Salinarimonas sp.: one gene and its partner. The protein of the gene in region 1 interacts with the protein of each later gene in a pairwise test. Links are inferred from orthologs where the notes say so. Each region holds a gene or a part of one and is shown on either strand. Other genes may lie near its edges.

What was found.
Region 2: the proteins of recR (region 1) and recO interact in binary tests that used the Escherichia coli proteins (3 or more experiments, as listed by UniProt). The link is inferred for Salinarimonas sp. from one-to-one orthologs.

The regions. Positions count from the first base shown.
Region 1 is NZ_CP157794.1:214,578-221,698, reverse strand. The notes cover bases 1,547-4,337. They hold recR (recombination mediator RecR), read right to left. Parts: upstream 3,350-4,337; coding sequence 2,744-3,349; downstream 1,547-2,743. Other genes in these bases: ABL310_RS00970 (DUF3422 domain-containing protein), read right to left, coding at 3,694-4,337; ABL310_RS00975 (YbaB/EbfC family nucleoid-associated protein), read right to left, coding at 3,377-3,697; ABL310_RS00985 (hypothetical protein), read right to left, coding at 2,201-2,644; ABL310_RS00990 (hypothetical protein), read right to left, coding at 1,743-2,114; ABL310_RS00995 (WD40 repeat domain-containing protein), read right to left, coding at 1,547-1,702. Also shown: ABL310_RS01005 (DUF2937 family protein), read right to left, coding at 1-406; ABL310_RS01000 (hypothetical protein), read right to left, coding at 406-690; more of ABL310_RS00995, read right to left, coding at 698-1,546; more of ABL310_RS00970, read right to left, coding at 4,338-5,088; ABL310_RS00965 (ATP-binding protein), read left to right, coding at 5,078-6,553; ABL310_RS00960 (RloB family protein), read left to right, coding at 6,546-7,121. UniProt on the Escherichia coli protein: May play a role in DNA repair. It seems to be involved in an RecBC-independent recombinational process of DNA repair. It may act with RecF and RecO.
Region 2 is NZ_CP157794.1:2,697,240-2,704,565, reverse strand. The notes cover bases 88-3,083. They hold recO (DNA repair protein RecO), read left to right. Parts: upstream 88-1,219; coding sequence 1,220-1,948; downstream 1,949-3,083. Other genes in these bases: ABL310_RS12495 (acyl-CoA dehydrogenase family protein), read right to left, coding at 2,669-3,083; ABL310_RS12500 (antibiotic biosynthesis monooxygenase), read left to right, coding at 2,312-2,656; ABL310_RS12505 (hypothetical protein), read right to left, coding at 1,958-2,230; era (GTPase Era), read left to right, coding at 247-1,206; rnc (ribonuclease III), read left to right, coding at 88-260. Also shown: more of rnc, read left to right, coding at 1-87; more of ABL310_RS12495, read right to left, coding at 3,084-3,829; ABL310_RS12490 (hypothetical protein), read left to right, coding at 4,056-4,313; ABL310_RS12485 (DUF4212 domain-containing protein), read left to right, coding at 4,610-4,867; ABL310_RS12480 (sodium:solute symporter family protein), read left to right, coding at 4,875-6,650; ABL310_RS12475 (putative nucleotidyltransferase substrate binding domain-containing protein), read left to right, coding at 6,796-7,326. UniProt on the Escherichia coli protein: Involved in DNA repair and RecF pathway recombination.

The DNA of each region.
Region 1 (7,121 bases):
GGCCCTCCGAGGTCACCGGCACGGCCGGCCTGTAGGCGAGGTAGGCGTTTCGGGCGATCTCCGCATCCGCCACGCGCATGAGGGTGATCACCCGATCGAAGTCTCCGGCCTCATCGAGCCGCGCCGCGTCGGCGCGCAGCCGCTCCAGCCGCGCGGCGGCGAGGCTCGCGCTCTCGCCCTGGCTGCGCACGAGACGCTCCGGGTTCTCGGCGAGGCGGGCCAGCGCCTCCTCGCGCGCGAGGCCGGCCTTGGCCGCGCTCTCGTCGAAGCGCGCGACCACGGTCTCGAGCTCGTCGATGGCGCCGCCGAGGCGCTGGGCGTATTGCTGCGCGAATTCCGGCCCCTGCGAGGCCGCGAGAGCGCCGGCGAGGCCCATGCCCATGGCGGCGATGCGCGCGAGCGCCATCAGCCCGGCTCCGCCGCCGCCGCGCGGATGTCCTGCGGCGTCACCTCCGCGAGCGGCTTTCCGATCTTGAGCGCCCGCGTGCGCCGCCCCGGCGCCATCACCAGGATCACGGTCTCGAGGCCAGGGCAGGCCGGGTCGGCGCAGACGATCTCGTTGGCGGCGAGGGCGACGTCGTCGGAGAGGGCGAGCGCCTCGCGCGCGAGCGTCTTGAGGCGCCCGTGCGCCTCGGGCTCCGGTCGGTCCCGCCCGAAGCGGCGGGCGAAGGCGGAGAGCAGTCCCGCCATGCCGGCCTCAGGGCAGCGCCAGGACGCCGCCGGCGCCGTCCTTGGCGCCGAAGGCGAGCTGCCGGCCCTTGGCGTCCCAGGCGAGCGCCGTGATCCCGGACCCCTTCACCGCCGGGCGCACCAGGAGCTCGGAGGCGTCCGAGAGCCGGATCAGCAGGATCGCCCCGTCCTGGAAGCCCGCCGCCACCACCGGCGCCTCGGGATGGCAGGCCACGCGGGAGACCTGGGCCGGGCGCACGCCGCATTCGCGCGGCTGCTTGCCGGTCGGGCCCTCCTTCGAATCGAAGGGCCAGAGGATCACGGCGTCGGCCCCGGAGGTGGCGAGCCACTTGCCGTCGTGCGTCCACGACAGCGAGCGCGTCTTGCCGGGATAGCCCGACATCCGCATGTGGCCCTTGTCCGGCTGCAACCGCCAGCCGTGCAGCGCGTTCTCCTGCATCGAGGTGACGACGAAGCGCCCGTCCGGCGACCAGACGACGTCGAGATGCGCGCCCTTCCATTCGAGCCTCTCGGGCGCGGTCTCCAGATTGGGAAACCAGAGCGTCGCGCCGTCGACATGCGCGACGGCGAGCCGGTAGCCCTTCGGCGCGAAGGCGAGGCCGCGCACGGTGGAGGGCGTCTCGAGCGTCTTCTCCTTGCCCTTCGGGTCGCGGGCGAAGACGCGTCTCCCCGCCGACCAGGCGACGCCGCCGTCCTTGTGCAGCGCGAGCGCGTCGATCCAGGCGAAGGCGCCGGCTTCGGCGAAGGTGCGCGTCGAGCCGTCCGGCCCGGTGACCGCGACGCGCCCGTCGTCGCCGCCGGTGACGAGGCGCTCGCCGTCGCAGGCCGCCGAGAGCACGGAGCCGTCCGGATGCGCCTCGACGCGGTGGCTCTCGCCCCCTCTCCAGAGATGCACGCCGCCGTCCCCCAGCGCGAAGGCGGCGACCTCGCCCAAAAAGGCGATTGCGGTGACGTGCGCGCCGGTCTCGACCGGCCGCACGAGATCGACGAGGGAGGGCGCGGCGTCTGTCATGGCCCCTGTGTAGGCGAGCGGGCGGCCGGGGGGAAGGGGTCTAGGGCCGCGCAGGGTGGAGGGAGACGACGCAGCGGGCGATGAGATCGCCGACGAGGTCCTTGTCGAGGTCGCTCTCGGCGGGGACGTTCGTCAGGAGCGCATGCGAGGGATCGGCCGGCCAGTCCCCCTCGGGCTCCAGCGGGTCGTGGACGACGTCGACGGGCCAGCCCGGCGGCCCGAACGCGGCGACCTCGCGGCGCACGCGGCCGGCGTTCAGCCGCGCGAGCCGATCCCTGCCGCCGTAACGGAGACGGGTGACCGCGCGCACGCCTGCGATCGCCGTCTCGACGTCGGCCGAGAGGACCTCCAGCCAGTTCACCGACGGCGAATTGTCTTCCATCGGACGGGAGATGAAGGCTGCGCCGATCACGACCTCGATCCCGTCCGCGCGCCGGTCGACATATCGAGCGCGCGCATGGCGGAGGACGTGATCCGCATCCGGGACTCGCGGTTTCGTCATCCCCGCAGCAGCGCACCCAGCCCGAGCGTTTCGATCAGCGGCATCATCCGGCCCGCCTCCTCCACGCCGTGGGATCGCACGAGATCGGCGCAGCCCTCCCGCTGTGCGAGGCAGACATAGGCGATGCGCCCGTCGGGCATGAAGCGCAGGCCCACCTGGTCCTCGCCCGACTGCCAGAGCGCACGCAGTTCCCCGCTGTCGAGCAGCGCGAGCGCCGGCCGAACGGTGACCCCCTCCCCGGCGAGAAAGCGCACGAGCCCTTCCTCGGATCGCGTCTCGATCGCGATCTCGTCCTCGGCCGCGAGTTCCCGCAGCTCGAAAAGACGCCCTCGGACGAGCGCGCGCGCACGGACGGCGCCACCGCCCTCCACCCTGATCCAAGGCGCTCCGTCCTCCCGCATGCCGTGCGGGCGCGTCGTCTCCGGCTCCTGCGGCGGCACCGGCCCCTCCCGTTTCCGGTTCGTACCTGAATTCAGCATATCCTCGCGCGCATGGCAAGCGGAAAAGCAATCCGAGTCGCGAAACCGTCGCCCGCCGACCTACACCGCCGTCCTTCGCTTCAGCGCCGCCGACAGCGTCCCCTCGTCGAGATAATCGAGCTCGCCGCCCACCGGCACGCCGTGGGCGAGGCGGGTGACCTTGACGGGCAGGCCGGAGAGCGCCTCGCCGAGGTAGTGCGCGGTCGTCTGCCCGTCGACGGTGGCGGGCAGCGCGATGATCACCTCGCGCACGGTCGCGTCCTGCGCGCGGGCGAGGAGGCCCGCGACGGTCAGCTGCTCCGGGCCGATCCCGTCCAGCGCCGAGAGCACGCCGCCGAGCACGTGGTATCGGGCGTGCAGCGCGCCGGCGCGCTCCAGCGCCCAGAGATCCGAGACGTCCTCCACCACCACGATGATGGACGGGTCGCGGCTGGGGTCGGCGCAGATGGCGCAGGGGTCGGTGGTGTCGATGTTGCCGCAGGTCGAGCAGGCGACGACGCGCTCGGCGGCGACGCGCATCGCCTCGGCGAGGGGCGCGAGGAGACCCTCGCGCTTCTGCAGGAGGCCGAGCGCGGCGCGGCGCGCCGACCGGGGCCCGAGCCCCGGCAGGCGTGCGAGAAGCTGGATCAGCCGCTCGATCTCGGGGCCGGCGACGCCACGGGCCATGATGTCGGACTAAGCTCCCGGCCTGCCTCAGAACAGCTTCATGCCGGGCGGCAGCGGCAGGCCCTTGGTGAGCTCGGACATGCGCTCCTGGGTCTCGCGCTCGGACTTGGCGCGGGCGTCGTTCGCCGCGGCGACGATGAGGTCCTCGAGGATCTCCTTCTCGTCGGGCACCATCAGCGAGGGGTCGATGGTCACGCCCTTGAGCGCGCCCTTGCCGGAGAGGCGCACGACGACGGCGCCGCCGCCAGCCTGCCCCTCGACCACCATTTCCTCCAGCTCGGCCTGCACGGCCTGCATCTTCTCCTGCATGGCCTGGGCCTGCTTCATGAGCCCCATCAGATCCTTCATGACGTCGTGTCCTCTCGCTCGCTCGCCTTTGCGTCGCGCCGGCGCTCGCGCGCGACGGCGTCGCGGATCGCCGCCTCCTCGGCGGCCTCCTCGTCCATGTGGCGACGCCGCAGCCGCCGCACCAGGAGGAGGATGCCGATCAGCACCAGCGGCACCGCGATCGCCGCGCCGACATACGGGTTCAGCCACGCGACGCCGCCTTCCTTCAAGCCCCGCAGGACGTAGAAGATCAGCCCGGTGATGTAGTACGTGATGGCCGCCGCGGACAGCCCCTCGACGGTCTGCTGGAGGCGCAGCTGGATGCGCGCGCGCTCGTTCATGGCGCGCAGGAGGTCGCGGTTCTGGCTCTCCAGCTCGATGTCGATGCGCGTGCGCAGCAGCTGCGCGGCGCGGGTGAGCTTGCGCGAGAGGTTGGCCTGGCGCTCCTCCATGGAGGAACAGGTGCGGATCGCCGGCTGCAGGCGCCGATCGAGGAATTCCGACCAGGAATCGAAGCCCGGCAGCGCCTTTTCCTCCAGCGCGGCGAGGCGGATGCGCACGAGCTCCGAATAGGCTCGCGTCGCGCCGAAGCGGAACAGCGCGCCGGCGGCGCCGGTCTCGAGCTCGGCCGCGAGCCGGGTGATCCGGTCGAGGAGCTGGCGGTTGTTCTCCAGCCCGTCCGAGCGCTCCATCGCGTCCATCACGCGCGGCAGCTCGGTCTCGATCCTGCGGACCGAGGGGCCGATCGCCTGCGCCTCCGGCAGGCCGAGCAGGGTGAGCGTGCGGTAGGTCTCGATTTCGAGCACGCGCTGGATGATCGCGCCGGCCTGGGCGCGCTCCATGCGGTCGTCGACGACGAGGATGCGCACGAAGCCGTGGGCGTCGGTGCGGAAGTCGGTCGCCACCGTGGCGACGCCGTTCTCCACGGTGGAGGCGGCGAGGTGCGTCTCGGCGAAGATCGCCTGCGGCCCGTTCGGGACACTGGCGGCCGGGACGAGATGCAGGTCGATCGAGACCATCAGGGGCCCCGGCTGGGGCACGAGGCTCATCACCCCCTGGAGGCCGTCCGCCGCGGGCCGGAAGGGCTGCGGCGTCGGCGCGTCGGAGACGCTCGCGTCGCCGAACTCCCAGGAATAGGTGGTGAACTCGGAATGGCTCTCCCAGCGCAGCAGCGTGCCTGAGAACGCCACCCGGTGGTGCTTGGCGTTGGCCGGCGGGCCCTCGAGCCCGAGCGAGGCGCAGAAGGCGGACAGCGCCTCGCGGTCGCGCTGCGCCGCCTCGCCGTCGGTCATGAAGGCGTAGTGCAGGATGCGCTTGGGGGTCTCGACGGGCGCGAACGGGCGCGCATGCACCTCCGCCAGCACCCGCGCGCGCAAGGGATGGGCCTCGAGCTCCCCGTTCATGCGCCCCATGCAAGCTCCTCTCGACCCGCGCCGCGCCGCACCCGCGCGACGGCGCGCCACGATGGTCGAAGCGAGGCCGCAGCGCAATGGGGAAGTCGCGAGACGCGGCGCGGGGACGGGCGGGGGAGGGGTGCGGCGAAAGTGCTGGACGGACGACGGCGGGCGCGCCAATTTAAGCGCCTGTTTGCGGATTTTCCGCAAAGTCGACCTGAAAACCGCATTCGGGGCATCCGAGGAGGAACGGGCCATGTTGATCCGCTTCGGCGTCGCCAACCACAAGTCGATCCGCGACTGGCAGGAGATCTCCTTCGTCGCCTCCTCCCTGAAGGGCGGCGCCAGCCAGACGATCGAGGCGCCCGGCCTGAAGCAGCGGCTCCTGCCCGCCGCCCTGATCTACGGCGCGAACGCCTCGGGGAAGTCGAACGTGCTCGACGCGCTCTCGGAGATGCGCCGGCACGTTGTGGACTCGTTCCGCAAGAACGAGCCGAACGGGAAGATCGCCCGCGCCCCCTTCGCGCTGACGGAGCGCAACGACGCGCCGACGACCTTCGAGGTGGATCTGCTGCTCGCGGGCGTGCGCTACACCTACGGCTTCGACGTCGGCGACCGCGCCTTCACCCGCGAATGGCTCCACGCCTACCCGCACGGCCACCGGCAGGTCTGGTTCGAGCGCGACGCCGAGGGGCCGATGCGCTTCGGCAAGGGGATGAAGGGCGCGAACCGGGCGATCGAGGGGTTCCTGCGGCCGAACGCGTTGTTCTTGTCGACGGCGGCGCAGCATGGGCATTGGCCCACCCTGAGCATCTCCGACTTCTTCCACGACCAGGTTGAGATCGACTTCAATGACGACGAGCCTGGGTGGCTCGACCATGGCCTCCGCAAAGACCAGGCTGAGCGGGTTATCGAGTTCCTCTCGCATGCGGACCTCGGCATCGACGGCTTCGAGAGCGCGCCGAATCCAAGCTTCGATCCAACTGTTGTTGGCTTGATGCCGCGCAAGGAGCTGATCAGGTTCTCGCACCGAGGGAGAGACGGGGCGCGTTTCGCTCTAGGACTTGACCAGGAGAGCCGAGGAACACGTCAGATGATCTCGCTCGGCTTGGACGCCCTCCGAGCCATTAAGCGAGGCTGCTTGATGGTCCTGGATGAGCTCGACGCCAGCCTCCACACCGACCTCGCGCTCCGCATCGTCTCGCTCTTCACCGATCCGCGCATCAACACGACGGGCGCCCAGCTCATCGCCACCACCCACGACACCAACCTTCTGTCCTCCGGCGTCCTGCGCCGCGACCAGGTCTGGTTCACCGAGAAGGACCGGGAGGGTGCGACGACGCTGTTCCCGCTGACCGACTTCCGCACGCGGCGGGAGGACAACATCGAGCGCGGCTATCTCGACGGCCGCTTCGGCGCGGTGCCCTATCTCGCGCCGCTGGAGGCCTTCGCCCGCGGACACGAGGAGGAGGCGGATGGCTAGGGGCGGCGCGCGCTCGCTGTCGCGTCGGCCGCCACGCCGCGAGCCGCGGGTCAAGATCATGATCTTCTGCGAGGGCGCGGTGACGGAGCCCGATTATCTCGGTCGATTCGCCGCGGAGGTCGGGATCAAGCTCCTGTTCGGGCAGAAGGGCGGCAAGCCCGCCGAGCTGGTCGAGGCGGCGATCGCGGCCCGCCGGGCGGCGCGAACCGACGGCTTCGCCGGCGCGCACGAGATCTGGGCCGTGTTCGACCGCGACGACCACCCGCACATCCCCGAGCTGCGCCGCCGGGCGGCGGAGAACGACGTCCGCGTCGCCTTTTCGGAGCCTTGCTTCGAGGTCTGGGCGCTGCTGCACTTCGTCGACGGCGCCGGGCCGATGACCTCGCCCGAGGCGATCGAGCGCATCTGCGCGCACCAGCCGAGCTATCGCCGGGAAAAGCGTCTCGACTACGACACGCTCCGCCCGAACCACGACGCCGCCGTCATCCGCGCCGAGCGCCTGCGCGCCGCCCGCGCGCAGGACGGCGGCACGAACCCCTACACAGATGTCGACGTCCTCCTCGATCTC
Region 2 (7,326 bases), 2.5 Mb from region 1 along the record:
GCGCGACGCGCGCCGTCCCGCGCGACCCCAAGACCGTGCTGCAGGAACATCTCCAGGGCCGCGGGGAGGCGCCGCCGCGCTACGCGCTCCTCGACCGGACGGGGCCCGAGCACGCGCCGCTGTTCAAGGTCGGCGTCGTGATCGCGGGAATGGAGACGATCGCGGGGGAGGGGCCGAGCAAGCGCGCGGCCGAACAGGACGGCGCGCGGGCCGTTCTGGTGCATCTGGGCTTGTGGAAGGACGCCGATGGCGGAGCATGAGGACGAGACCCCCGCAGGTGCGGGCGAGGAGACGGGCGAGGTGGGCGCGGGGCCGACGACGGCGGGCTTCGTCGCGCTGATCGGCGCGCCCAACGCCGGCAAGTCGACGCTGCTCAACCAGCTCGTCGGCACCAAGGTGTCGATCGTCTCGCGCAAGGTGCAGACGACGCGTGCGCTGGTGCGCGGCATCGCCATCCAGGGCCGCGCGCAGATCGTCTTCGTCGACACGCCGGGCATCTTCAAGCCCAAGCGCCGGCTCGACCGGGCGATGGTCACCTCGGCCTGGGGCGGCGCCGCGGACGCGGACGCCGTGTGCCTGCTCGTCGACGCGCGCAAGGGCATCGACGACGAGGTCGAGGCCATCGTCGCGAAGCTCGCCGAGGTGCGCCGGCCGAAGATCCTCGTCCTCAACAAGATCGACGTGATCGAGCGCACGAAGCTGCTCGCCCTCGCCGCCGCGCTCAACGAGAAGGCCTCCTTCGACCACACCTTCATGATCTCGGCGCTCAAGGGCGACGGCGTCGAGCGGCTGATGGAGACGCTGGCCGGCATGATGCCGGAGGGCCCCTGGCTCTACCCGGAGGACCAGATCTCGGACGCGCCGCTGCGCATGCTCGCCGCCGAGATCACCCGCGAGAAGATCTACGAGCGCCTCCACGAGGAGCTGCCCTACGAGAGCCACGTCGAGACCGAGAGCTGGGAGGCGCGCCCGGACGGCTCGGCTCGCGTCGAGCAGACGATCTACGTGGCCCGCGAGAGCCAGCGCAAGATCGTGCTCGGCGAGGGCGGGCGCACCATCAAGGCCATCGGCCAGTCGGCGCGCAAGGACATCGCCGAGGCCGCCGAGCACCCGGTCCACCTCTTCCTGTTCGTGAAGGTGCGCGAGCGCTGGGTCGACGATCCGGAGCGCTACCGGGCGATGGGGCTCGAGTTTCCGAAGGGGTGAGAGGCGCCCGGCCATGGAATGGAGCGACGACGGCATCGTTCTCGGCGCCCGCTCCCATGGCGAGAGCGGCGCGATCCTCGAGCTGCTGACCAAGGCGCACGGCCGCCATCTCGGCTATCTCCACGGCGGGCGCTCGAAGCGGCTCGCGGCCGTGATCCAGCCGGGCAACACCGTCGCGGCGAGCTGGCGCGCGCGGATCGACGAGCAGATGGGGACCTACACGGTCGAGCCGCTGGTCGCGCGCTCCGGCGCGCTGATGGGCTCGCGCCTCGCGCTCTACGGCCTGGGCACGATGGCGGCGCTGCTGCGGGCGCTGCCGGAGCGCGACCCGCATCCGGCGCTCTACGCGGCCGCGGAGGCGCTCGTGTCTCATCTCGACGACCCGGAGATCGCGCCGCGCCTGTTCGTCGCCTTCGAGCTCGCGCTCCTCGCGGAGCTCGGCTTCGGCCTCGATCTCGCCCGCTGCGCGGCGACCGGCGCGCAGGAGGGGCTCGTCTACGTCTCGCCGAAGACCGGGCGCGCCGTCTCGCGCGAGGCGGGGGCGCCCTATGCGGAGCGGCTCCTGCCGCTGCCGGCCTTCCTGTCGAGCCGGGAGACGGACGCGGACCCGCCGCCGCGGGAGCTCGCACAGGGCTTCGCCCTGACCGGCCATTTCCTGGAACGCTACGTCTTCGCGCCGCGCGACCTCGCCCTCCCGCCCGAGCGCGCCCGCTTCGTCGCGCTTCTCGCCCGGGAGGACTGACGCTCCGGCTCAGAAGAAGTAGACGAAGATCAGGATCACCGCGACGACGAACACCACGGTCGAGATCACGCCGAGCTTGCCCATGTAGCGGGCCTGGGCGTTCTCGTCCGGGTTCGGGTCGACGTTCTCGATCTCGCCCGGCGGCAGGCGGCGCGGAGGGCCCCCGGTGCGGCGGCGCTTCCAGGTCTGGTAGGCGCCGAAGGCGATCGCGAGCCCCAGCAGGATGGGCATCACGATGATGGTCAAAGACCAGATGAGACCCTGTGCACCGTCGACTTCCACGCCGTGTCCTCCTATTGACGCTACGCTCGCGAGGTCAACCGGACGCGGGCGGCGACGGTTCCGGCCGGGAACGAGGGCGACATGCAGGTGATCATCTTCGAGGTCTGGCCGAACGAGGGGAAGCGCGCCGACTACATGGCCATGGCCGCCGAGCTGCGGGGCCTGCTCGAGACCATCCCCGGCTTCGTCTCGGTCGAGCGCTTCGAGAGCCTGACCGAGCCCGGCAAGCTGCTCTCGCTCTCGTTCTGGGAGGACGAGGACGCCATCGCGGCCTGGCGCGAGACCCGCGCCCACCGCGTCGCCCAGGCGCTCGGTCGCGCCGAGATGTTCGCCGACTATCGGCTGCGCGTCGCGGCGGTGTCGCGCGATTACGGCATGACCGATCGCGCCCAGGCGCCGCAGGACAGCCGCGCCGCGCACGGGTGAGGCGTGCCGCCCTCAATACGAGCGCGGCAGCCCCAGAACGTGCTCGGCGAGATGGGCGAGGATCAGGTTCGTCGAGATCGGCGCGACCTGGTAGAGCCGCGTCTCGCGGAACTTGCGCTCGACGTCGTATTCCGCCGCGAAGCCGAAGCCGCCATGGGTCTGGACGCAGACGTTGGCGGCCTCGAAGGAGGCGTCGGCGGCGAGCATCTTGGCCATGTTCGCCTCCGCCCCGCAGGCCTCGCCGGCCTCGTAGAGCCGCGCCGCCTCGCGTACCATCAGCTCCGCCGCGCGCATCTGCGCATAGGCCTTGGCGATGGGGAACTGGACGCCCTGGTTCTGGCCGATGGGGCGGCCGAAGACCACGCGCTCCCTGGCGTAGGCGCCCGCCCTGTCGATGAACCACTTGGCGTCGCCGACGCATTCGGCGGCGATGAGGATGCGCTCGGCGTTCATCCCCGAGAGGATGTAGCGGAAGCCACGGCCCTCCTCGCCGATCAGGTTCTCGGCCGGCACCCGCAGGTCGTCGAAGAAGATCTCCGTCGTCGCGTGGTTCATCATCGTGCGGATCGGCCTGAGCGTGAGCCCGTTCCCCAGCGCCGCGCGCATGTCGACGAGGAAGACCGAGAGCCCGTCCGTCCGCTTGGCGCAGGCCTCGCGCGGCGTGGTGCGGGCGAGAAGGATCATCAGGTCGGAATGGGCGGCCCGGCTCGTCCAGATCTTCTGCCCGTTGACGACGTAATGGTCGCCCTCGCGCCGCGCCGTGGTGCGCAGGGCCGTCGTGTCGGTGCCCGACGTCGGCTCGGTGACGCCGAAGGCCTGGAGCCGCAGGCGGCCCGCGGCGATGTCGGGCAGGAAGCGCGCCTTCTGCGCGTCCGAGCCGTGGCGCAGCAGCGTGCCCATGACGTACATCTGCGCGTGGCAGGCGGCGCCGTTGCCGCCGGAGCGCTGGATCTCCTCGAGGATCGCCGCCGCTGCCGAGAGCGGCAGCCCGGCGCCGCCGTACTCCTCGGGGATCAGCGCGGCGAGATAGCCGGCTTCGGTCAGCGCCTCGACGAAGGCGGTGGGATAGGCGCCCTCGCGGTCGAGCGCGCGCCAATAGGCGTCCGGAAACGCCTCGCAGAGCTTCGCCACCGCCTCCCGGATCTCGCGATGGTCCTCGGTCGTCGTCCGCATCCGCGCCTCCGTGTCGAACACACCAGATCTAGCTAACCGGCGCGGCGCCGTCTGGCCAGAAGGCGGTGAGGCCACCTCGGATTCGCATTCGGCGCGTGGGTGACGCGGCCCGGCGCGCACCGGCGGCGGCGCGCAACTCGTTCGTCTGCAAAGGATTGGGGCGACGAACTACGTCTTTTCGCATGATTCGCGCGTGGTACGCTCGCCTCGATCATGGGGGCACGCCATGAATATGCAGTTGCACGATAGTCTGCGCCCCGGCTCTTGGGGACAGGTCTTCAATCTCTTCCGCCGCCGGGGATCGGACCTCGTCTGCGCGGTGCCGCTCGACCGGGCGATTCCTCCTTTCGTCGACGACGAATGGGAATATCTGTGCGAGGCGGACGCCGCTTCGTCGCTGCCCGGATTCGACTACGGCAGCGTCGCCGGCCGAGCGCGCCGGCATGGCTTTTCCTTCTTCCGCACGGGTCCGCGCGCCGCCTGAGCGCCGTGCTCCGCCTTGCCGCGAACCGTCTTCGGGTCTTGCGAAAACAATCCGGGCCCCCGGCGAAATACCTTGGTATTTCCACGCATTAGCCGAATGTCCTGGTTACGGCGCCGTTCGACTCGGTCATAGAGTGTCGCACGCTCGGTTCCGCACAGGCGGAACGGGGCAGCCGCGTCGCGCCGGGGAGGGTGCGAGACGGGACGCCTGGCATGCGCATCATCGCGTAGGCCGTGGCTCCGGTTCCGGAAAGGGGACGCGGCGGGGGAACCGCAAAACTCAGGTGGGCGCACATGATGAGCCAAAACGACCGCGATCAGAAATACTGGAAGGCGAATCTCAGCCTCGTCCGCAACTGCCTCATCGTCTGGGCGGTCGTGGCGTTCGGCTTCGCCATCATCCTGCGGCCGCTCCTGTCCGGCATCCAGTTCGGAGGCACGGACCTGGGCTTCTGGTTCGCGCAGCAGGGGTCGATCATCGTCTTCCTGGCGCTGATCTTCTTCTACGCATGGCGAATGAACAAGCTCGATCGCGACTTCGGCGTCGAGGAGTGAGGCGGCAATGGAAACGCAAACCCTCATCTACATCGTCGTCGGCGCGACCTTCGCGCTCTATATCGGCATCGCCATCTGGGCGCGCGCCGGCTCGACCGGCGAGTTCTACGCCGCCGGCCGCGGCATCCACCCGGTCACCAACGGCATGGCGACCGCCGCCGACTGGATGTCGGCCGCCTCCTTCATCTCGATGGCGGGCCTGATCGCCTTCACCGGATACGGCAACTCGTCCTTCCTCATGGGCTGGACGGGCGGCTACGTGCTCCTCGCCATGCTGCTCGCGCCCTACCTGCGCAAGTTCGGCAAGTTCACTGTGCCCGAGTTCATCGGCGACCGGTTCTATTCGCAGACGGCGCGGCTCGTGGGCGTCATCTGCCTGATCATCATCTCGGTGACCTACGTCATCGGGCAGATGACGGGCGTCGGCGTCACCTTCGCCCGCTTCCTGCAGGTCGACACCTCCACGGGCCTGTTCATCGGCTCGGCCGTGGTGTTCGTCTACGCGGTGCTCGGCGGCATGAAGGGCATCACCTACACGCAGGTGGCGCAGTACGTCGTGCTGATCACGGCCTACACGATCCCGGCGATCTTCATCTCGCTCAACCTCACCGGCAACCCGGTGCCCCCGCTCGGCCTGTTCTCCGAGCACACCGCCTCGGGCATGCCGCTGCTGCAGCGTCTCGACGCGGTGATCACCGACCTCGGCTTCGCCCAGTACACCGCGCTGAACACGTCCATGTTCAACATGGTGCTGTTCACGCTGGCGCTGATGATCGGCACCGCCGGCCTGCCGCACGTCATCATCCGCTTCTTCACCGTGCCGAAGGTGGCCGACGCCCGCTGGTCCGCCGGCTGGGCGCTGGTCTTCATCGCCATCCTCTACTTCACGGCTCCGTCCGTCGGCGCCATGGCCCGCCTCAACATCGTCGACACGATCCAGACCGGCGAGGTCGGCGCGCCCGAGGGCAACCTCGCCTACGAGAACCGTCCGGACTGGTTCCAGACCTGGGAGACCACGGGCCTGATCACCTTCACGGACAAGAACGACGACGGCCGGATCCAGTACTACAACGACCGGAACGAGGCCTTCGCCGCTCAGGCGCAGGAATGGGGCTGGGCCGGTAACGAGCTCCAGGTGAACCCGGACATCTTGGTTCTCGCCAACCCGGAGATCGCCAACCTGCCGCCGTGGGTCATCGCCCTCGTCGCGGCCGGCGGCCTCGCGGCGGCGCTCTCGACGGCGGCGGGCCTCCTGCTCGCGATCTCGTCGGCGATCTCGCACGACGTGCTCAAGAGCGCGGTGATGCCCTCGATCTCGGAGAAGGGCGAGCTTCTGGCGGCCCGCCTCGCCATGGTCGGCGCCATCGCGCTCGCCACCTATCTCGGGCTCAATCCGCCCGGGTTCGCGGCACAGACCGTGGCGCTGGCCTTCGGCCTCGCGGCGTCCTCGATCTTCCCGGTGCTGATGATGGGCATCTTCTCGAAGCGCATCAACAATGTCGGCGCGATCGCGGGCATGCTCACGGGCATCCTCACGACCTGCGTCTACATCTTCGTCTACAAGGGCTGGTTCTTCATTCCGGGGACCAACCAGCTGCCCGACACCGCCGAGTTCTGGCTCCTGGGCATCTCGCCGGCGTCCTTCGGCGTGATCGGCGCGCTCCTCAACTTCGGCGTGGCCTACGCCGTCTCCAAGGCGACGTCCGCGCCGCCGAAGGAGATCCAGGAGCTGGTCGAGAGCGTCCGCATCCCGCGCGGCGCGGGCGGCGCGGTCGCCCACTGAGCGCCACCCGCGTCGACCCCGGCGTCCGCACGGACCCGAAGTCGACGCGGTCGAGCCACGTGCTCGATAATCCAGCGGAGCCCGCCCCGTGGCGGGCTCCGCATCCCGTTTCGCCGGGGGCGAAACCTCGAGACCCGAGATCTCCATGACGCAGCCCGCGTCCCGCCCCGCAGAGGCCTTGCCCGACGCCGCGCTCGAGCGTGCGCGCGCCTTCCTCGCCCGGCACCACCCGTTCGATCTCCTCGACCGCGAGGCGCTCGCCGCCTTCGTCGCCGCGGGCGCGGTGCGCGAGCACGCCGAGGGCGCCGTGCTCCTGCGCCACGGCATGCCGGCCGCGCGCGTCGAGATCGTGCTCTCCGGCGCGATCGACGCCTTTTCCGGCGAGGGCGAGCGCGTCACCCGCTACGCCCCGGGCGAGGCCGTCGGCGCCCGCGCGGTCCTGCGCGACAAGCCCTCTTCCGTGCGCGCCGTCGCCATCGAGCCGACCCGCACGCTGTCCGTTCCCCGCGCCGATTTTTTCGGGCTGCTCGCCGCGAACCCGGCCGTGGACGCCTTCTACGACCGGCTGCGCGCCGCCGCCGCCCGGCGCGCCGCGCCGCGCGAGAGCGGGGTCGAGATCGGCCTCGCCGCGCCCCTCTCCGACGTCATGACGCCGAACCCGATCGCGGTCTCGCCG